DNA from 3 places in the Microbacterium sp. Leaf179 genome. Region 2 is predicted to be linked to each of the others. Evidence: predicted binding sites of a transcription regulator. Region 2 holds the regulator's gene; each other region holds the start of a gene.

Region 1 (6,834 bases), on a different contig from region 2:
AAATACACCGCCGACACGACGTTCGACAAGGACGACCACCGCACGTACAACCGCAACGGCGAGGCGTTCGACAAGGGGGAGACGTTCTCGGGCGTCCCGTTCGCCGAGGGAGTGGCCGCGGCCGACGAGCTCAAGGCCTCGCTTCCCGAGGGAGTCACCCTGCCCGCCGCTACGCTGGCGTGGATCGCCTCGCGCGAGGGCATCACCTCGGTGATCCCGGGCGCCCGTTCGGTGGCGCAGGCCACATCGAACGCCGGGGCCGCACAGCTCCTCGACGAGGGCTTCGACCTCGACGCCTTCGACGCGTTGGTGCGTGACGTCTACGACCGCCGTCTGCGGGCGGAGATCCACCCGCAGTGGTGAGCGTCTGACACGCGAAAGCCGGGTCCGCCCCGAAGGGTGGACCCGGCTTTCCTGTCTATGACGTCAGCTGACGTCGCCGCGCCAGGCGCCGGACTCGGCACCGCGCGACTCGATGTACTTCTTGAAGTTGTCGAGGTCCTTCTTCACCGAGTGGTCGTCGGCGCCGAAGACGGCACCGAGCTTCTCGAGGACTCCGGTGGGCTCCCAGTCGATCTGCACGGTGACGCGCGTCTCGTCGTCGGAGAGACGGTGGAACGTCACGACACCCGCGTGGTTCTCGTCGCCGCCGACGCTGTTCCAGGCGACGCGCTCGTCGGGGTGCTGCTCGGTGATCTCGGCGTCGAACTCGCGCTCGGCACCGGCGATCTTCACCTTCCAGTGCGTGAGGGTGTCGCTCTTCTGCGTGATCGACTCGACGAAGCTCATGAAGTGCGGGAACTCCTCGAACTGCGTCCACTGGTTGTAGGCGACGCGGACGGGAACGTTGACGTCGATGGTTTCGATGACCTGTGCCATGGTGTCCTCTTTCGTGTGGTTTCCGGGGCTGGCCCCAGTCTTCGCGCGTCATGGACGAGCTGCCCCCGGGGTTGAGGGATCGGCTCGCGTGCCCTATAGGCGTGCGCGGCGCGCGGGGTCGTTCGGTGGTCTGCTCCGCGGCTCAGGCGCGGCCGCGCAGGATCAGGTGCCAGTAGACCCACGGCAGTACCCGACGGTCGGCGATCCACGACAGGGCGCGCTCGCGGTACAGCGAACGCCAGAAGGGGATCGTGGGCTGCAGGCGCCCCTGACGATCGAACTCGGCGAAGACGACGGTGCCGCGCGACACCGTGAACGGCACGACGCTGTAGCCGTCGTACTTCGCGGAGGGGGAGCGCCCGGCTCTCACCGCCGTCATGTTCTTCACGAGGGCTTTCGCCTGCTGCCGGATCGCGCCCCCCGAACGGCGGGTCGCCACCGCGGCGGCATCGCCGACCGACCAGATCTCGGGATACCGCGTGTGCTGCAGCGTCTCGGGATCGACGTCGACGAACCCGTGCGGATCGTCGGATGCCGCCAGCCCGCTGCCGGCGATCCACTCCGGCGCCCGCTGCGGAGGGACCGCGTGCAGCACGTCGTACGCCAGGGTCTCTTCGGCCTCGCCGTGACCGATCGTGATCGTCTGCGCCTCGGCATCCACCGATCGCACCTCGCGGCTGTAGTGCACCTCGATGCCGTACTCGTCGAGTTTGCGCTGCAGCTCGCGGTCGATGGCCGGGATGCCGAAGGGCACGGGGTCGGGGGCGACGAAGACCACGCGCAGGTCGTCGCGCACGCCGATCGCCCGCCACCAGTCGCACGCGAGGTACATCGGCTTCTGCGCGGCCGCGCCGCAGGACGCGGGCTCGGGCGGCTGAGTGAACACGACCGTGCCGGAGCGCAGGTCGCGCAGCACCGGCGAGGCTTTCGCGGCGAGGTCGTAGTCGTAGTTCGATATGCCGTTCGGCGCCGCCATGGCCTCGGGCAGGCCCGGGATCTGCTCCCACGCCATGCGCAGGCCGGCGCACACGACGAGCTGGTCGTAGTCGAGGTGCCCGCCCGACACGAGATGCACGCGGCGGGCCGGGGCGTCCACCGTGAAGACCTCGTCGCGCAGCCAGCGCGTACCCGGGGGGATCACGTCGGCCTGCGCGCGGACGGCCTCGCTGGCTCGCGCTGCGCCTCCCGCGATGTGCGACTGGAGCGGCGCGAAGACGTGCCGCGTCCGCGGCTCGATCACGGTGATGTCGCCGGCGCGGGCCCGGTGGAGGCGTCCGGCCACAGACAGCCCGGCGTTGCCCCCGCCGATGATCACGATGCGGGGAGTGTCGGTGCGAGCGACGGTGTGGGGCGAGTCGTGCATGGGGGATCCTCTCGTCTCCCTCACGGTGTCGTCATCGGCAGCGGGATACCACCCGGTTGACAGCGTCGGTCGGGCGGACGACCCGGGCGCTGGGGAACGACGAAGAGGGCTCGCCGTCGGCAGGAGCGCTTCTCCCGCGCCGGAGCGGGGGCGCACCCGTCGAAGCGCGTGGTCCGTGCGCGGGACGCGCCTGTCAAGGGGCGGGACGCGGCCCCGGCGGCATCGTTGGATGGAGGCACCGCCGATCAGCGGTGACGCACCCCGGTGCGTTCGACGAAAGGATTCCCATGAGCGACGCCTCGATCGACCCGTCCCCCGCCGACTCGTCGACCCCCGCCGCCGACGTCGGCATCGCGGGCGTGCAGCCCCTGCGCGACGGCGACACCTCGATCGAACCCGACCCCGCGCTCGACCCCGCCCAGGCGGAGTGGGACGCCACGACGGCCCTCGATGAGGGCGTCGACCCGCAGGACATCGCCCCCGCGACCGCGACGGGCGCAGACCCGGCCGAGATAGCCGCCGACGACACCGACATCCCGTTCGACGACATCCACCCCGGGTCCACCGGCACCGACTCGCAGGGTCAGGACCCGGGCGTCGTCGAGCTCGGCGAAGAGGGCCAGGGCGACCTGGCGCCCGAAGACCTCTGAGCGACGCGAGAGAGGGGTCGGTCCGTTCGGGCCGACCCCTCTCTTCGCGATGGATTACTGCTCGATGAGCTGCGGTTCGCTCTCGTGCGCCCGGATGACGCCGTCGTGGTCGTCGGTGGCCACCGCGATGCGGCGCGGCTTCGCCTTCTCGCTCACCGGGATCGTGACCGACAGCACCCCGTTGCGGTAGGCGGCGCTGATGCCGTCGGTGTCGATGCCCTGGCCGAGGTTGAGCTGGCGGACGAAGGTGGCCGTCTCGCGCTCGCGGGTGATCCACTTGACGTCGTCGCCGGTGGCGAGGGTGCGTTCGGCGCGGATGGTCAGCAGCTGACCGTCGACGTCGATGTCGACCGAGCCCGGGTCGACCCCGGGAAGGTCGGCCGAGAGCACGTAGTGGTCGCCGTCGCGGTAGAGGTCCATCGGCATCCGGCGCGGTCCGCCCCCGCGACGGGCGTCGAGAAGGGTCGACGCGAGGCGGTCGAGGTCGCGGAACGGGTCGTAAGTGGCCATGGTCGGTTCTCCTTTTCGGTCGGTCCGGATGTCGGCATCCGGGGTTCGATGAAGTTGAGCCTTGTGCGCTCAACGTGGCAGCAGATTAGCACTCTCGATGGGAGAGTGCCAAGACTGTTTAGTGTCCAAGACGCGCCGTGCCGGGGCCGGTCTCCGCGGCATGTCCTGGACACTCAACGTGGTGGTGGTGCGGCGCCCGGGCGGGTCGGCCGCCCGAGTGCGCAGCCGCGGTAGCGTCATCGGGTGATGGATGCCGCGGCGAAGCCGCCCCTCGTGCGGGCGCTGTGGGGCGCGACCCACCCGGGGCCGACCCTGGTCGTGACCGTTCTGTCGCTGGCCCTCGGCCTCGCCGCCGGGGTCGAGCCCGGGCGACTCGCGCTGCTGGTGATCGCCGTGTTCGCGGGGCAGGTGTCGGTGGGCCTGTCGAACGACGCGATCGACGGCGCGCGCGACGCCGCCGTCGGCCGCTCGGACAAGCCCATCGCCGGGGGAGCGATCACTCCGGAACGTGCGCTCGGGGTGGCCGTGGCGTCCGCGCTCCTCGCCGTGCTCCTGTCGGTGCCGCTCGGCCCCGGACTCGTCGCCGCGCACGCGGTGGCCTTGGCCTCGGCGTGGGCCTACAACGCCGGGCTGAAGTCGACGCCGGTGTCGATCGTGCCGTTCGTGCTGAGTTTCGGGCTCTTCCCGTCGTTCGCGACGCTGTCCCTCGCCTCTCCCGCGCTGGCTGCCCCGTGGGCGTCGCTCGCGGGAGCCGCCCTCGGCGCGGCCGTGCATCTGACCAACGTCGTTCGCGACCTCGACGACGATCGGCGCACGGGCGTGCGGGGCCTTCCGCACCGCCTCGGTGCGCGGGTCTCGGTGGTGCTCGCGGCGGTCGGCGTCGTCGCCGGAGCGGTGGCGGTGCTGATCGGCACGGATGCCACGGTGCTCGGCGCGATCTTCTTCACCGCCGTCGTCGCGGTGGCGGCCACGGCCGTGGTGCTCGTGCTCGTGCGCGCGCCCGGACGCGCGGTGTTTCAGCTCACGATGCTGGCGGCGCTGCTGCTCGCCGCTCAACTCGTCGTGACCTGACTCCTCCCACCCGGGCGGCTCGTCAGTCGCGGGCGGCGCGATCCAGTCGCATGGCGTACGCGCGCGTGAACAGCGCGCCCCCCGCCCCCCGCAGCATGGTGCGCAGCGCCCCGGTGCGCAGGGGGTGGGCGAGCGGGCCCGTGGCTCGCCCGAGCATCGTGTTGAGCCACGCCAGGCGCGCCGCGTGCCGCGCCGAGGCCAGACGGTCGGTCTCCCATCGTCCGAGGCCGACCGCCTCGCCCGTCCGCACCCACCCGGGCAGCAGCGGGGCCAGCGTGAGGGCGTCGAGCAGTCCGAGATTCATCCCCTGACCGCCGATGGGGCTCACCTCGTGGGCGGCGTCGCCGACCACCACGACGCGTCCGCGCCGCAGCGCCGGGGCCACGGCGCGCCGCACGCGGAACGTCGTCGCGTCGGCGATGTCTACCTCGAGCCCCGCGCGCTCGGCGACGGCCCGCTCGAGGGTGCCGGCGGCATCCGCCACCTCGTCGGTGCCCGCCCACGCCACCAGCCGGCGGCGTCCGCCGGGCAGCGGGAACGATTCCAGCACGCCCTGGCGTTCCAGGTGCACCCGGGCGATCGGGCCGCCGGGAGCGACGACGTCGGCCATGACGTAGCGGTCGGGGTAGTGGTGCGTCCGGACGGCGCCGGGGCGGTACACGAGGTCGCGGCCCGCCCATCCCGAGGCCACGACGACGACGCGGGCGCGGATCTCCTCGTCACCGCGCGGACCGGTGGCGCGCACGCGTACACCCCGGCCGTCGTCGTGCACGGCGGTGATCGCGACCCCCCGACGCACGCGCGGTGCGAGGCCGGTCAGCACCTCCATCGTGTCGGCCTGGGGGAGGGCGGCGACGTACGGATGACGCGCACGCAGGCGGTCGAACCGAATCGCCGCGAGCAGTCGGCCGTCGGCCCGCGCCTCGCCGCGGACGATCGTCTCCGCCCGCGCCAGCAGGGCCTCGGTCGCGCCCGACGCCTCGAGGAGGGCGAGCGCGGGGGAGTGGATGCCGATGGCCCGCGACCCGGATCCGGTGCCGGCGCGCTTCTCGACGATCTCGACGTCGACCCCGCGCACCCGTAGGTCGGCCGCCAGGGCGAGGCCGACGGGTCCGGCTCCGACCACCAGCACCTCAGGCACGCTCCGCCCGCCCCTCGGCCACGGCGAGAACACGGAAGGGCGCCGGCGTCTCGACCCGCCAGGGCCCGCCGAGCGCGGCGGCCAGCTCGGGGGCGCGATAGCTGCGGCGGATCGAGCGCAGTCCGTCGACGCGCAGGAACGTGCCGGCCGACAGCGGGGCGATCCCCGCGGCGTACAGGGCGTAGGCCAGTCGACCGCGGGCGATGTCGGCGTGCAGCACCCGACCGCTCGAGAGGGCGAGCGAGTCCTCGGCGAACGTCGCCAGGGCCGCGGCGTCGAGGTGGTGCAGCACGTGGTTCGACACGACCAGGTCGTAGCGTTCGCCCGCGGCGCGCAGGGCGCCCGAGTCCTGGGCCACGAACCGCACGCCCGGTCGTTCGCGCGCGCGGGCCGAGGCGATGGCGCGGGGGTCGGGATCGGCGCCGGTCCACTCGACGTCGAACCCGTCGCGCGCGGCCAGGCCCGCCAGACGGACGGCGACGTCGCCGCCGCCGCACCCCAGGTCGAGCGCGCGGGCGGGGCGGCCGAGCGCCTGCAACTGCGGGCGGACGCGCGTGCGGTACACGTGCCCCCAGGCCGAGACCAGGCGGTTCACGACGTCGAACCGCCGATACGTCGCCGCCAGGGCGCGCGGGTCGCAGTCGGGGTCGTCCATCAGCTCGGTGAGCGCCGCATCGCGTCGGGCGAGGCTGCGCCAAAGGCCGGTCGCTCCGTCGCTGGTGGCGGGGCCTCGCGCGGCGCTCACGGGCGGCGCAACGTCAGGCGCGCCGCCTCGACCGTCAGGCCGGGGCCGAAGGCCAGCGCGGCGATCCGCTCCCCGTCGGGGTGCGCGACGTCGGCCAGCAGGTCGCGCAGGATGAACAGCAGGGTCGCACTCGACATGTTGCCGTGGGCGCGCAGCACCTCCCGCGAGGGGGCGAGGGCGGCGGCATCCAGAGCGAGAGCGCTCTCGACGCGGTCGAGGATGCTGCGGCCGCCGGGATGCACGGCCCACGCGTCGACGTCGTTCAGGTCGCCGAGCACGTCGGCGGCGATGCCGGCGATCTCGCGCCCGATGATGCGCGGCACCTCGGGGGTGAGGGTCATCTCGAACCCGGAGTCGCCCACCGTCCATGCCATGTCCTTCTCGCCCTCGTCGGTGACGTGGGTGGCGAAGTCGTCGAGGTCGAGGCCGGGGTGCGATGAGTCTCCGGATGCCACGACCGCGGCCGCCGCGCCGT
Region 2 (6,834 bases):
CTCGACCTCATCGTCGACAAGATCCCCGCCCCGGTCGGCAAGCCCGACGCCCCGGCACGCGCCATGATCTTCGACTCGGTCTACGACGCCTACCGCGGCGTGGTCACGTACGTGCGCATGATCGACGGCTCGCTGCAGCCGCGCGAGCGCATCCAGATGATGTCGACCACCGCGACGCACGAGCTGCTCGAGATCGGTGTGTCGAGCCCGGAGCCCGTGCCCACGCGCGGTCTCGGCGTCGGCGAGGTCGGCTACCTCATCACCGGTGTGAAAGACGTGCGCCAGTCGAAGGTCGGCGACACGATCACGACGCACCGCAAGCCCGCCACCCAGGCGCTGCCCGGGTACACCGATCCGAAGCCCATGGTCTTCTCGGGTATCTACCCCATCGACGGCAGCGACTACGCCGAGCTGCGCGAAGCCCTCGACAAGCTCAAGCTGTCCGATGCGTCGCTGCAGTACGAGCCCGAGACCTCGGTCGCGCTGGGCTTCGGCTTCCGCGCCGGGTTCCTCGGCCTGCTGCACCTCGAGATCATCACCGAGCGCCTCTCGCGGGAGTTCGGTCTCGACCTCATCACCACCGCCCCGTCGGTGACCTACGAGGTCACCACCGACACGGGCGACACCGTCTCGGTCACCAACCCCAGCGAGTACCCCGACGGTCGCGTCGCCTCGGTCTCGGAGCCGATCGTCAAGGTCGGCATCCTGCTGCCCAAGGACTACGTCGGCACCGTGATGGAGCTCTGCCAGTCGCGCCGCGGAACGCTCCTGGGCATGGACTACCTCAGCGAGGACCGCGTCGAGCTGCGGTACCACATGCCCCTCGGCGAGATCGTGTTCGACTTCTTCGACCACCTCAAGTCGCGCACGCAGGGCTACGCGAGCCTCGACTACGAACCCGCCGGTCAGCAGACCGCCGACCTCGTGAAAGTCGACATCCTGCTGCAGGGCGACAAGGTCGACGCGTTCAGCTCGATCGTGCACCGCGAGAAGGCGTACGCCTACGGCACGCTCATGGCCGAGCGCCTGCGCAAACTCATTCCGCGCCAGCAGTTCGAGGTACCCATCCAGGCTGCGATCGGCGCCCGCATCATCGCGCGCGAGACGATCCGCGCCATCCGCAAGGACGTCCTCGCGAAGTGCTACGGCGGTGACATCACCCGAAAGCGCAAGCTGCTCGAGAAGCAGAAAGAGGGCAAGAAGCGCATGAAGATGGTGGGCCGCGTCGAGGTGCCGCAGGAAGCCTTCATCGCCGCCCTCTCGGGCGACGTCGAGGCCAAGAAGTAACGACCGATTCGAGAGGAAGATCATGCGCCGGCAGAACTTCACCGACGACACGGTCGACTACGCGGCGGTGGGCGCCACTCAGGCCCCCGACCTCATGCAATATCCGCCCGAGCGTTCCGTGCCCGCCGAAGATGCGTGGCGTATCGGCAGCGGCGAAGAGCGCTTCGTCGCCGCGGGCGAGTTGCTGCTCGCGTGGGCGCCGCTGCGCAGCGAAGAGTTGAGCATCACCGACGTGCGTCCCGCGTCGGGCGCCGGCTACGCGGGCGTCGGCTTCGACGCCGAGGGCGCTCCGGTCGCCCCCAGCCGCCTCGAGGCCGAGCAGCGATTCGCCGCCGACGGCACCCCGTTCGTCAGCCCCGGCACGGGTGTGCGCCTGCACGGCAAGGTCGATGGCCACCGCGCCGACGCCGAGCTGCGGGTCATCTCGGTGTTCGAGGAGCCGCGCCGCGTCGGATTCATCCTCGGCACGGTCGGACACTCCATCGTGAGCGGCGAAGAGCTGTTCTCGCTCGAGTGGCGCGACAACGACGAGGTCTGGTTCGTCGTGCGCGCGTTCGACCGCCCCACCGCGCCGTCCTACAAGCTCCTCACCAGCCGCGTGCGTCGTCGCCGCAAGGCGCTGTTCACGCGGTACCTGCGCGCGATCTCGCCGCTGTACACGTCCTGATGGGCGGACCGCTTCCCCTCGGAGACCCCGCGCCCACCGACGGTCGTCTGCCCGACGACCTGACCATCGACCCGTCGGTCGACTTCGGGGTCTACCTGCACGTGCCGTTCTGCCGCGTGCGCTGCGGCTACTGCGACTTCAACACCTACACGGCCAGCGAACTGCGCGGCGCCCGGCAAGACGACTTCGCCGACACGCTCGCCGCCGAGGTACGCCTGGCGGGTGGGGTGATGGATGCCACGGGCGGCCGCCGCACGGCATCCACGGTGTTCTTCGGCGGGGGTACGCCGACGCTCCTGCCTCCCGGCGATCTGGCGCGCATGCTCGACGCCGTGCGCGCGGAGTTCGGCATCGCCGAGGGGGCCGAGGTCACCGTCGAGGCCAATCCCGACACCGTCGACGACGCCGTGGTCGAGACGCTGGCCGCGGCGGGCGTCACGCGCGTGTCGATCGGCATGCAGTCGGCCCGCCCGCACGTGCTCGCCGCCCTCGACCGCACCCACGACCCCGCGAACGTCGCGACCGCCGTCGCCGCGGCCCGCCGCGCCGGGCTCGACGTGTCGCTCGACCTCATCTACGGCGCACCGGGGGAGTCGCTCGACGACTGGCGGTCGTCTCTCGAGACCGCCGTCTCCCTCGCTCCCGATCACATCTCGGCCTACGCGCTCATCGTCGAAGACGGTACGAAGCTCGCCCGCCAGATCCGCTCGGGCGCGGTCGTGGAGCCCTCCGACGACCTGCAGGCCGACATGTACGAGCTGGGCGACGAGCTGCTCGCCGACGCCGGGTACGACTGGTACGAGGTGTCGAACTGGTCGCGCGGCGTCGCCCACCGTTCGCGGCACAACCTCGCCTATTGGCGCGGCACGGACTGGTGGGGGTTCGGGCCGGGCGCCCACAGCCACGTCGCGGGGCTACGCTGGTGGAACGTCAAGCACCCGGCCGCCTACGCCCAGCGCCTCGCGGCGAACGAGTCGCCGGCCGCCGCGCGCGAGCGCCCCGACGAGACGGCCCGACGACTCGAGTCGGTGCTGCTGCGCAGCCGCATCCGTGAGGGTCTCGCCGTCGGCGAGCTGCACGGCGAGGGCCGCAAGGCCGTGGCGTCGCTCATCGCCGACGGGCTCATCGAGGGGGCGGATGCCATCCGGGGCCGCATCGTGCTGACCCGCCGCGGACGCCTGCTGGCGGATGCCGTGGTGCGCGCTCTCACGGTCTGATCCACGCCGCCGCACCTGGCGGCGAGACCCCCGGCACGCGCGGGGGATCCGGCATCCGCGAGCCCCCGACGGGGCACGCCGTCGATCGGCGTAGAATTGGCACTCAGTCAAGTCGAGTGCCAGACGGGGAGGAGCAGCGCATGGTGTCGGAACGCGGCCTCCAAGTACTCCGCGCGATCGTGCAGGACTACGTCGACACGCGTGAACCCGTCGGCAGCAAAGCGATCGTCGACCGGCACGCGTTCGGTGTGTCGGCGGCGACCATCCGCAACGACATGGCGCTGCTCGAAGACGAAGACCTCATCGTCGCCCCCCACACCTCGTCGGGCCGCGTGCCCACCGACAAGGGCTACCGCGTGTTCGTCGATCACCTCGCCGAACTGCGCCCGCTCTCGGGAGCGCAGCGCAGCGCGATCACCTCGTTCCTCGACGAGGCGGGCGATCTCGACGACCTGCTCGCCCGCACGGTGCGTGCCCTGACGCAGTTGACCGGCCAGGTCGCGATCGTGCAGTACCCGTCGTTCGCGCGCGCCAACCTCTCGCACGTGGAGCTCGTCGCCCTCGGCGGCCCGCGCGTGCTCGTCATCCTGGTCACCGACACCGGCCGCGTCTCGCAGCGGATCGCGCTCGTCCCTGCCGAGCCGGTCGAGGCCGACATCGTGCAGCTGCGCGCCCGCGTGGGCGCGGTGCTGGTCGGGCGCTCCGTCGCCGACTGCGCTCAGCAGGTCGCCGCGGTCGTCGCCGACGGACCCCGCCCCGGCATCGCCCTCGACGCCGTCGCCGACGCCGTGTTCCGCGTCGTCGGCGAGGAGCTCGAGGAGTTCCGTCAGGATCGCCTCGTCATGGCTGGGGCGGCGACCCTCGCCAAGCGCGAATCCGACTTCCGCGGCAGCATCTACCCGCTCCTCGAAGCCATCGAGGAGCAGGTGACCCTGCTGCGGCTCATGACCGAGATGGTCGCCGACGAGAAGGGCTTGTCGGCCAGCATCGGCCGCGAGAACGAACCCTTCGGACTGATCGAGGCCTCGGTGCTCGCCAGCCGGTACGACGGCTCGACGGGCGGTGCCCGCGTGGGCCTGCTCGGCCCCACCCGCATGGACTACTCCTCCAACCTCGCGGCGGTTCGCGCCGTCGCGCACTATCTGACCCGGATGCTCGAAGACGACGACAGCGCGCGCTGACGAGCACCCCACCGAGAACGACCCCGCACCAGCGGACAGGAAGGCGATTGTGGCTGACCACTACGAGGTCCTCGGCGTCGAACGAGACGCCAGCGCCGACGAGATCAAGAAGGCGTACCGCCGTCTCGCTCGTCAGTTGCACCCCGACGTGAACCCCGGTGACGACGCGTCCGAACGCTTCAAGCTGGTCACGCACGCGTACGACGTGCTCAGCGACCCCGAACAGCGTCGCCGCTACGACATGGGCGGCGACCAGAACCCCTTCGGCGGGGGCGGGGGAGCGGCCGGCTTCGGCGGCTTCAGCGACATCTTCGAGACGTTCTTCGGCGGGGCCCAGGGCGGCGGCGGCGGGCGTGGACCGCGTCCGCGTTCGCGTCGCGAGCGCGGTCAGGACGCCCTCGTGCGCGTCACGCTCGATCTGGGCGACGTCGTCTTCGGTACCCACCGCGACCTCGACGTCGACACCGCCGTCCTGTGCGAGACCTGCCAGGGAGCCTGCACGCAGCCGGGCACGAGCGAAGTCACCTGCGACATCTGCCACGGCTCCGGTCACGTGCAGCGCACGGTGCGTAGCCTTCTCGGCAACGTCGTCACCAGCCAGCCCTGCAACGTGTGCCACGGACATGGCACGACCATCCCCTACCCCTGCGGCACCTGCCAGGGGCAGGGGCGCGTACGCGCCCGCCGCACCGTGTCGGTCGACATCCCCGCCGGCGTCGAGTCGGGCCTTCGCCTGCAGCTTCCCGGTTCGGGTGAGGTCGGCCCCGCCGGTGGCCCCAACGGCGACCTGTACCTCGAGATCACCGTCGATGCGCACGAGGCTTTCAGCCGCGAGGGCGACGACCTGCTCGCCACCCTCGAGGTGTCGATGCCGGATGCCATCCTCGGCACCACCACGACGATCGACGCCCTCGACGGAGCCGTCGAGCTCGAGGTGCGCCCGGGCGTGCAGTCGGGCGACGTGCTCACCATCAAGGGCCGCGGCATCACGCCGCTGCGCGGAAGCCAGCGCGGGGACCTGAAGGTCGGCGTGCACGTCGTGACGCCCACGCGCCTCGACCACAAGGAGCGCGCCCTCATCGAGGAGTTCGCCAAGCGCACGAAGGCCCCCCAGCCGCGCCTGGCCGAGCACCAGCAGGGCATGTTCTCGAAGTTCCGCGACCGCTTCCGGCACTGACCGTGGCGCTGCACTTCGTCACCGACGACGCGGCATCCGCTCAGCCGGGTGAGGTCGTGGTGCTCACCGGAGCAGAGGCGCACCACGCCGCGGCCGTCCGCCGCGTGCGCGTCGACGAGGCGGTCACCCTGGGCGACGGACGCGGGGCGTGGCTGTCGGGCCTCGTCACGGCCGCGACGCCCAAGCAGGTCGACGTGCGGGTGACGGGCCGCGAGGAGCATCCGGCCCCGTCGCCGCGCTTCGTGCTCGTGCAGGCGCTCGCGAAGGGCGACCGTGACGAACTCGCGGTGCAGGCGGCGACCGAACTCGGTGTCGACGCGATCGTGCCGTGGCAGGCGGCGCGCAGCGTCTCACGCTGGGATGCCAAGGCCGACAAGGGTCTCGGCCGCTGGCGCACCATCGTGCGCGAGGCGGCGAAGCAGGCGCACCGCGCGTGGATCCCCGACGTCGAGGGCATCGCCCGCACGGCCGACCTCGTGCGCCGCGCCGGCACCGATCTGGTGCTGGTGCTCGAGCCCTCGGCATCCGATCGCCTCACCGCGGTCGCCGCAGAAGCCTCGGACGGTCGCGACGTGGTGCTGGTGGTCGGGCCCGAGGGCGGGATCGCCCCCGAGGAGCTCTCCGCGCTCGAAGGCGCCGGTGCGCGGCTCGTGCGCCTGGGCGACACGGTGCTGCGCACCTCGACCGCGGGGGCGGCGGCCCTCTCGGTGCTGTCGGCGGCGCACGGGCGCTGGTGACCTCCCGCCGCGTTCCGATCCTCCCGTCCGGGGCGCGAAACGTCCCGCCCCGCCCGTCCGGGGCGCGGAATGTGCACCGGGGCGCACGACAACCGCCCCGATGCACGGTTCACGCCCCGTCCACGAGTCGCACGGCTCGACGCACCACCTTGCCCGTCGAGCCCGCACCCCCCGACCTGCGTGTCGGAGCCCGTCACTAGACTGGATGCCATGAGCGAACCGTCGATCTTCACGCGCATCCTGCAGGGCGAGATCCCCGCCGAGATCGTCGCCGAGACCGAGAACGCCTTCGCGATCCGCGACATCGCCCCGCAAGCGCCGGTGCACCTGCTCGTCATCCCCAAGACGCAGCAGTACCGCAACGTCGTCGAGCTGGCGGCGGGCGACCCCGACCTGCTCACCGAGCTCGTGGGACTCGCGAACAGCGTCGCCGCCGAGCATGCCGACGGCGACTTCCGGCTGATCTTCAACACCGGCGAGGGCGCCGGCCAGACCGTCTTCCATGTGCACGCCCACGTCCTCGCGGGTGGCCTGAACGAAAAGAGCGTGGGTGCCTGACTCCGCCGAA
Region 3 (6,834 bases), on a different contig from region 2:
TCAGCGTCACCAAGCGCCTGCGAGGCGCGGGGTACACGGCCCCCATCCTCTTCCTCACTGCCAAGGACGAGACCGAAGACAAGATCATGGGCTTGAACGCCGGCGGCGACGATTACGTCACCAAACCGTTCAGCCTCGACGAGATCGTCGCGCGCATCCAGGCGATCCTGCGCCGCACCATGCAGGCCGACGAAGAGTCGATCATCCGCACCGGTGAGCTGACGATGGATCAGGACACCCACGACGTCAGCGTCGGCGACGTCTCGATCGACCTGAGCCCCACCGAGTTCAAGCTGCTGCGCTACCTGATGCTCAACCCGAACCGCGTGCTGTCGAAGGCGCAGATCCTCGACCACGTGTGGGAGTACGACTTCAACGGCGACGCGGGCATCGTCGAGAGCTACATCTCGTACCTGCGCCGCAAGATCGATCCGCACTCGTCCGAGCCGCTCATCCAGACCAAGCGCGGCTTCGGCTACATGCTGAAGTCGGGTAAGACCGCCTGAGCGGAGGCTCCCCCTGTCGCACTCCGACGACACCCTCACCCGCTGGTGGCGTGGTCTGAGCCTTCGGGCCAAGGTCACCGGCGTCACGGTCGCGCTGCTCGCGATCGGGTTGTTCGCCGCCGGTATCGGCACGATGGTGTTCCTGCGCACGACGCTGGTCAACAACCTCGACGAGCAGCTCGCGCAGCAGGCGGCCGGGAGCATCGCGAACAGCATCTTCACCACGAGCGACACCGACGGCCGCATCACCTTCACCCAGGTCGACAACGCCCCGCAGATCGGGTCGATGGTGGTCGTGTACGGGCCCGACGGGCGGCGCGAGGCGTTCTACAACGGCACGTCGTCGCGCGCCCTTCCCGATCTGCCCGCGAGCTTCACCGTCGAGCAGACCTACAGCCAGATCGACCGGCGGATCGAGCTCGAGAACCCCGAATCCGGTCAGCACTTCCTCGCTCGCGTGGGGGTGCTGCAGGCCCCCGGCAATCCCGGGGTCTACACCCAGATGGTGATCCAGCCCCTGGCCCCCACCGATCGCATCGTCGCGGCGTACGTGGGGATCTACGCGTTCGTCGCGTTGCTCATCCTCATCGCCAGCGCCCTGCTCACCCGCTGGCTCGTGACGCTCACGTTCCGCAACCTGCGGCAGGTCGAGACGACCGCGATGGACATCGCCGCCGGCGACTTCAGCCAACGCCTGACCGACATCGTCCCCGACACCGAGGTGGGACGCCTCAAGACGGCGATCAACGCCATGCTCGCGCGGATCGACGGGGCGCTCGTGCAGCGTGACGCGACCGTGCGCCAGATGCGACGCTTCATCGGCGACGCCAGCCACGAGCTGCGCACCCCGCTCGTCACGATGCGCGGGTACGCCGAGCTCTATCGCATGGGCGCGATCCGTTCCGACGAAGACGTGGCGCAGTCGATGGAACGCATCGAGAAGGAAGCCATCCGCATGGGGGCCCTCGTCGAAGACCTGTTGGCCCTCGCGCGACTCGACGAGCGTCGCGACGTCACGATCACCTCGCTCGATCTGCGCCCGATCGCTCGGGATGCCGCGATGGATCTGCGCGTGACCTCCCCCCAGCGCGAGGTGACCGTCGATGACACCACCGCGCGCACCGCACGCGTCGTCCCGCTGATGACGCTCGACCCGCTCCTCGACGCCGCAGGAGAGCCCGCGTCGACGCCCGGGCGCCGCAGGGGTGCGCCGCCGACGTCGGCGATGGCGATCGCCGGGGCCACCCTGTCGCGTCTGCGTCGCCGCGCGCGAGAGGCGGGCGAGACGCACACCGCCGCGGGTGACGACGCCGCCCCTCCGACCGCGCCCCTGGGCGTCGTGCGCACGCCCCCGCGGCTCGCCCCCATCGTCCTCGGCGATGAGAACAAGGTGCGCCAGGTCGTCGCCAACCTGTTGGGCAATGCGCGACGGTTCACCGCCGACGGCTCCCCCATCGGCCTGCGTGTGGGGGTCGACGCCGACGCCGACATGGGCTGGATCGAGATCATCGATCACGGCGAGGGCGTTCCCGAGCAGATCCGCGACCAGATCTTCCAGCGCTTCTGGCGTGCCGACACCTCGCGCACGCGCGAGACCGGCGGTTCGGGCCTCGGACTGTCGATCGTGGCATCCATCGTCGATCTGCTGCACGGCACGGTGCAGGTCGTCGACACCCCCGGAGGCGGAGCGACGTTCCGCGTCTCGCTCCCCCTGGCCGACCGGCGCGATGCACAGGAGCACGCGCTCATCGAGACGCAACCGCTCGAGCGCCTGCCCGACGACTACCGTCCCGACGCGTAGACCCGACGCTTCGCTCCGGCCCCCGCCCCGGCCCCGGCTCCCACCCGCCCCGTCGCACCTCGGCGGAGTTCTCGAACCGTGTCCCAAAAGATGCAGACCGCGTCCCACATCAGGGTGCCTGGCGCCGCCGCAGGCAACCAAAAGTGGGACATGTGCCCCAACCGGCCGGCCAGCAGTCACGCAAGCCAGCAGCCCGCAGCGCGCAGCCAGCAGCCCGCAGCCCGCAGCCCGCAGCCCGCAGCCCGCAGCCCGCAGCCGGCCAACAGCCAACCAACTCACCGGCAGCCAACCGGCGCCGGATCAGCGAACGGTCACCGCCCCGTCAACACAGAACGCCCCCTCCCGAAGGAGGGGGCGTTCTGTCACTGCCTAGGCGTGGATCAGAAGTCCATGCCACCGGTCGGGTCGCCCGCGGGAGCGGCTGACTTCTCGGGCTTGTCGGCGACGACGACCTCGGTCGTGAGGAACAGACCGGCGATGGACGCCGCGTTCTGCAGAGCCGAACGCGTCACCTTGGCGGGGTCGATGATGCCCTGTGCGAACAGGTCACCGTACTCGCCCGTCGCGGCGTTCAGGCCGTGGCCCACGGGGAGCTCCGCGACCTTGTTCGCCACGACACCGGGCTCGAGACCGGCGTTGAGCGCGATCTGCTTGAGCGGGGCCTCGATGGCGACGCGGACGATGTTCGCACCCGTGGCCTCGTCACCGACGAGGTCGAGGGTTGCGAGCGCGGTCTTGCCGGCCTGGATGAGCGCGACGCCACCACCGGCGACGACACCCTCTTCGACGGCGGCCTTGGCGTTGCGCACGGCGTCTTCGATGCGGTGCTTGCGCTCCTTGAGCTCGACCTCGGTGGCCGCGCCCGCCTTGATGACGGCGACGCCACCCGCGAGCTTGGCGAGGCGCTCCTGGAGCTTCTCGCGGTCGTAGTCGCTGTCCGTGTTCTCGATCTCGCGACGGATCTGGGTCACGCGACCCTCGATCAGCTCGGACTCGCCCGCACCCTCGACGATCGTGGTCTCATCCTTGGTGATGATGACCTTGCGCGCACGGCCGAGCAGGTCGACCGTGGCGTTCTCGAGCTTGAGGCCCACCTCTTCGGTGATGACCTGTCCGCCGGTGAGGATCGCGATGTCCTGCAGCTGAGCCTTGCGACGGTCGCCGAAACCGGGAGCCTTGACGGCCACCGACTTGAAGATGCCGCGGATCTTGTTGAGCACCAGCGTCGCGAGAGCTTCGCCCTCGACGTCTTCGGCGATGATGAGGAGCTCTTTGCCCTCCTGGATCACCTTGTCGACGATGGGCAGAAGGTCCTTGATGTTGGAGATCTTCTGGTTGGCGATCAGGATGTACGGGTCTTCGAAGACCGCTTCCTGACGCTCGGGGTCGGTGACGAAGTAGGGGTTGATGTACCCCTTGTCGAAGCGCATGCCCTCGGTGAGCTCGAGCTCGGTGCCGAAGGTGTTGCTCTCCTCGACGGTGACGACGCCTTCCTTGCCCACCTTGTCGATGGCTTCGGCGATGAGTGCGCCGATGGCCGGGTCGGCGGCGGAGATCGATGCGGTAGCCGCGATCTGCTCCTTCGACTCGACCTCTTTGGCCGAGGCCAGGAGCTCGTCGGTGACGGCCTTGACGGCCTTCTCGATGCCCTTCTTGAGCGAGATGGGGTCTGCGCCGGCCGCGACGTTGCGCAGGCCCTCGCGCACGAGCGCCTGGGCGAGAACGGTGGCGGTGGTGGTGCCGTCACCCGCGACGTCGTCGGTCTTCTTGGCGACCTCCTTGACCAGCTCGGCGCCGATCTTCTCGTACGGGTCGTCGAGCTCGATCTCCTTGGCGATCGAGACGCCGTCGTTCGTGATCGTGGGGGCGCCCCACTTCTTCTCGAGCACGACGTTGCGACCGCGGGGGCCCAGGGTCACCTTGACGGCGTCGGCCAGCGTGTTGAGGCCACGCTCGAGACCGCGTCGGGCCTCTTCGTCGAAAGCGATGATCTTTGCCATAAGTGTGTCGTCCCTCCCGGACGGGTGACTGCTGATTTTGGCACTCGACGAAAGCGAGTGCTAACTCATTCTGGCACTCGCCCCTGGGGAGTGCAAGCCGCCCACCCGCGCGCAAACGACGACGCCACGGCATCCGGGATCGGATGCCGTGGCGTCGGGAAACGGTGATCAGGCCAGTCGCACCGACTCCGCCTGGGGGCCCTTCTGCCCGGTGCCGACGGTGAACTCGACGGCCTGGCCCTCCTCAAGAACGCGGAAACCCGACATCTCGATGCTCGAGTAGTGGACGAAGACGTCCTGGCCGTCGGCGACGGTGATGAAGCCGAAGCCCTTCTCGGCGTTGAACCATTTGACAGTGCCCTGCGTCATGCGAATCTCCCGTTGCTGAATGACGAGGTCATCGTAAGCACGCGTGATCCCGCCGCACCGGCCGCTCGACCCATTGTTGACGCGCAGGCCGCGAACTTGTTACGCCGCGGAAACACGCGGCCGTCGAGGGGTCAGGGAGCGGTCGACGGCGACGCCTGACCGGCGGCGCGATCGAGGCCGATGACGACGACGAGCCGCTTCACGGCGCTCTCGTCGTCGGGGGTGCTGGGGTCGTCGGTCGGCTGCAGGAAGTCGCTCTGCGCGATCTGCGCGCCCCCGATGGTCTGGGCCAGGCCCTGGGCTGCCGCCTCGTCGGTGTCGCGGAGGTAGTAGATCGTCGTCTCGGCGAAGTCGGTGCTGTCGGAGTCGCCGGTCTCGACGCCCTCACCCGGCCATCCGGCCGCCACGATCTGGTCGCGCACGGCGGCGGCGAGTCCCTCGTCGGCCGTGCCGTTGAGAACGACCACCGAGTACGACGTGTCGACGACGGCGGGCGTCGTGGGTTCCGCTGAGACGGTGGGCACCGGCGCGGGCCCGGAGCCGAACGAGATGCGGCCCGACACCACCAGCGAGCCGAAGATGCCGGCGATGATCAGGACGAGGGTGGCGATGGCCGCCCACAGGAAGATGATCCACCCGCGCAGCCGGGGATTCTCGGCGCGGTGGGCGCCGACGCGACCCGCATCGGCCGGCAGGTCGTCGAAGCGATCCCGCGGGAAGGTCGATCTGGCCATTGGACGATGCTACCGGTCCGACCCGCGCGCACCCGTCACCGGGTGGCGGTGCGGCCGAGGCGTGCGCGCTGCTGCGCGGCCGCGTCATCGCGGCGTCGGCGCAGGCGACGCACCAGCATGGGGTCGGACGCGAGGGCTTCGGGGGTGTCGATGAGGCGACCGAGCAGCTGGTAGTACCGGGCCGGCGTCAGCGCGAACTCGGCGCGGATCGCCTCCTCTTTCGCACCCCCATGGCGTCGCCATTCACCCTCGAAGGCGAGGAAGGCGCGATCACGGTCCGACAGGGGCACGCTTCGACGCTACTGCGCACCGCCCGTCGATTCCGGATGCCACGCCACCCACGCCCCGAGCGGATCGACCTCGGCGCGCACGTCGCCGTCGAGCGCGAGCGCGAACCCGCCCCGTCGGATGCGAGGGGGGTGCGTCCAGCCGTCGTGCAGCGGCGCGGCATCGAGCGTGATCCACCGCCCCGCGGCCCGCGCGGCCGCGATGACGGGGGCGCGCCCGGCGCGCGGGATGTGGGCGAGCACGCCGGGCGTCGTGACCACCAGCGTCGCTCCGCGGGGAGCCTGCGCCGCGAGAGCGGGAAGGGCCGTCGCCCCCTCGCCCGCGACGAGAAGGGGCGGATCGGCCGCCGCGATGTCGAGTGCACCGGCGATGCGCTCGCGCCTCCCCTCTTCGCCCGGCCACACCAGACCCGTGAGCCACGCGCGATCGTCGGCGGCTCGGGCGTCGAGGGGGTTCAGATCGATGCCGGCCCGCCACACGACGTCCGGCATACGCAGGTCGGGGTGCCCCTCGAGCTCGCACTGCAGCACGACCGGGCTGCGGCCGTCGGCGGGGTCGAGCGCGATGACCTCCTCGCCGCGGCGGTAGCGATAGGAGTACCGGTCGGGGTACAGGCACAGGCCCGCGCTCGCCCCCACCTCGAGCAACGCGATCGGCCCCTCGATGAGCGAGAGCGCCGGCAGCAACGCGGCGCACCGGAGCGGCTCGTTGGTCTGCACGCTCCGACGCCCGCACTCGACGACCACCTGATCGGCGTGGGCGACGACCCACTCGGCCCACGCGTCGACATCGTCCTCTGGTGCGCCCAGCAGCCGCATCACCGCGAAGACGAGCGGAGGCTGACGCCGCGTCTCCTCGATGCGGGCGAGAGCCTCGGCCACCGCGATGTCGTCGACGACGCGCCGTGCCCACCCCTCGTACACCGCCGAACGACCCGGCGCCTCGTCGCGGGCGAAGCGCCCATAGCGTTCAAAGACGGCTTCCACGGCATCCTGCTGCATTCCGCAGATTATGCCGCGCCGACCTGACCGGCCCCCGGCACGAGAGAATAGGGACCGGAGAGAGGAAGATCCCATGACTTACGCCGTCGACAAGACCGACGACCAGTGGCGCGAAGAGCTTTCGCCCGAGCAGTA

What was found. The regulator HrcA, encoded in region 2, represses chaperone genes, less so after heat shock. The targets are predictions, from matches to a motif close to TTNGCACTCGNNNNNNNCGAGTGCNAA.
Region 1: ASF96_RS09495 (Hsp20/alpha crystallin family protein) is a predicted target of HrcA. The motif match lies at 3,488-3,514, and genes of this name have one in related genera.
Region 3: groL (chaperonin GroEL) is a predicted target of HrcA. The motif match lies at 4,345-4,371, and genes of this name have one in related genera.

Annotation. Positions count from the first base shown of each region.
Region 1 covers NZ_LMPH01000002.1:423,595-430,428, reverse strand. Annotated here, with positions in the region: gene ASF96_RS09515 (aldo/keto reductase) at 1-363, shown strand, start outside; gene ASF96_RS09510 (SRPBCC family protein) at 427-879, opposite strand; gene ASF96_RS09505 (NAD(P)/FAD-dependent oxidoreductase) at 1,022-2,242, opposite strand; gene ASF96_RS09500 (hypothetical protein) at 2,530-2,892, shown strand; gene ASF96_RS09495 (Hsp20/alpha crystallin family protein) at 2,947-3,402, opposite strand; gene ASF96_RS09490 (UbiA family prenyltransferase) at 3,649-4,473, shown strand; gene ASF96_RS09485 (FAD-dependent oxidoreductase) at 4,496-5,614, opposite strand; gene ASF96_RS09480 (methyltransferase domain-containing protein) at 5,607-6,269, opposite strand; gene ASF96_RS09475 (type III polyketide synthase) at 6,356-6,834, opposite strand, start outside.
Region 2 covers NZ_LMPH01000003.1:375,644-382,477, forward strand. Annotated here, with positions in the region: gene lepA (translation elongation factor 4) at 1-1,287, shown strand, start outside; gene ASF96_RS13310 (DUF1990 family protein) at 1,310-1,954, shown strand; gene hemW (radical SAM family heme chaperone HemW) at 1,954-3,171, shown strand; gene hrcA (heat-inducible transcriptional repressor HrcA) at 3,312-4,352, shown strand; gene dnaJ (molecular chaperone DnaJ) at 4,402-5,529, shown strand; gene ASF96_RS13330 (16S rRNA (uracil(1498)-N(3))-methyltransferase) at 5,532-6,266, shown strand; gene ASF96_RS13335 (HIT domain-containing protein) at 6,477-6,824, shown strand.
Region 3 covers NZ_LMPH01000002.1:259,599-266,432, forward strand. Annotated here, with positions in the region: gene ASF96_RS08705 (response regulator transcription factor) at 1-506, shown strand, start outside; gene ASF96_RS08710 (sensor histidine kinase) at 640-2,307, shown strand; gene groL (chaperonin GroEL) at 2,688-4,307, opposite strand; gene ASF96_RS08720 (cold-shock protein) at 4,476-4,676, opposite strand; gene ASF96_RS08725 (LytR C-terminal domain-containing protein) at 4,808-5,410, opposite strand; gene ASF96_RS08730 (DUF3263 domain-containing protein) at 5,446-5,700, opposite strand; gene ASF96_RS08735 (DUF2332 domain-containing protein) at 5,710-6,699, opposite strand; gene msrB (peptide-methionine (R)-S-oxide reductase MsrB) at 6,773-6,834, shown strand, end outside.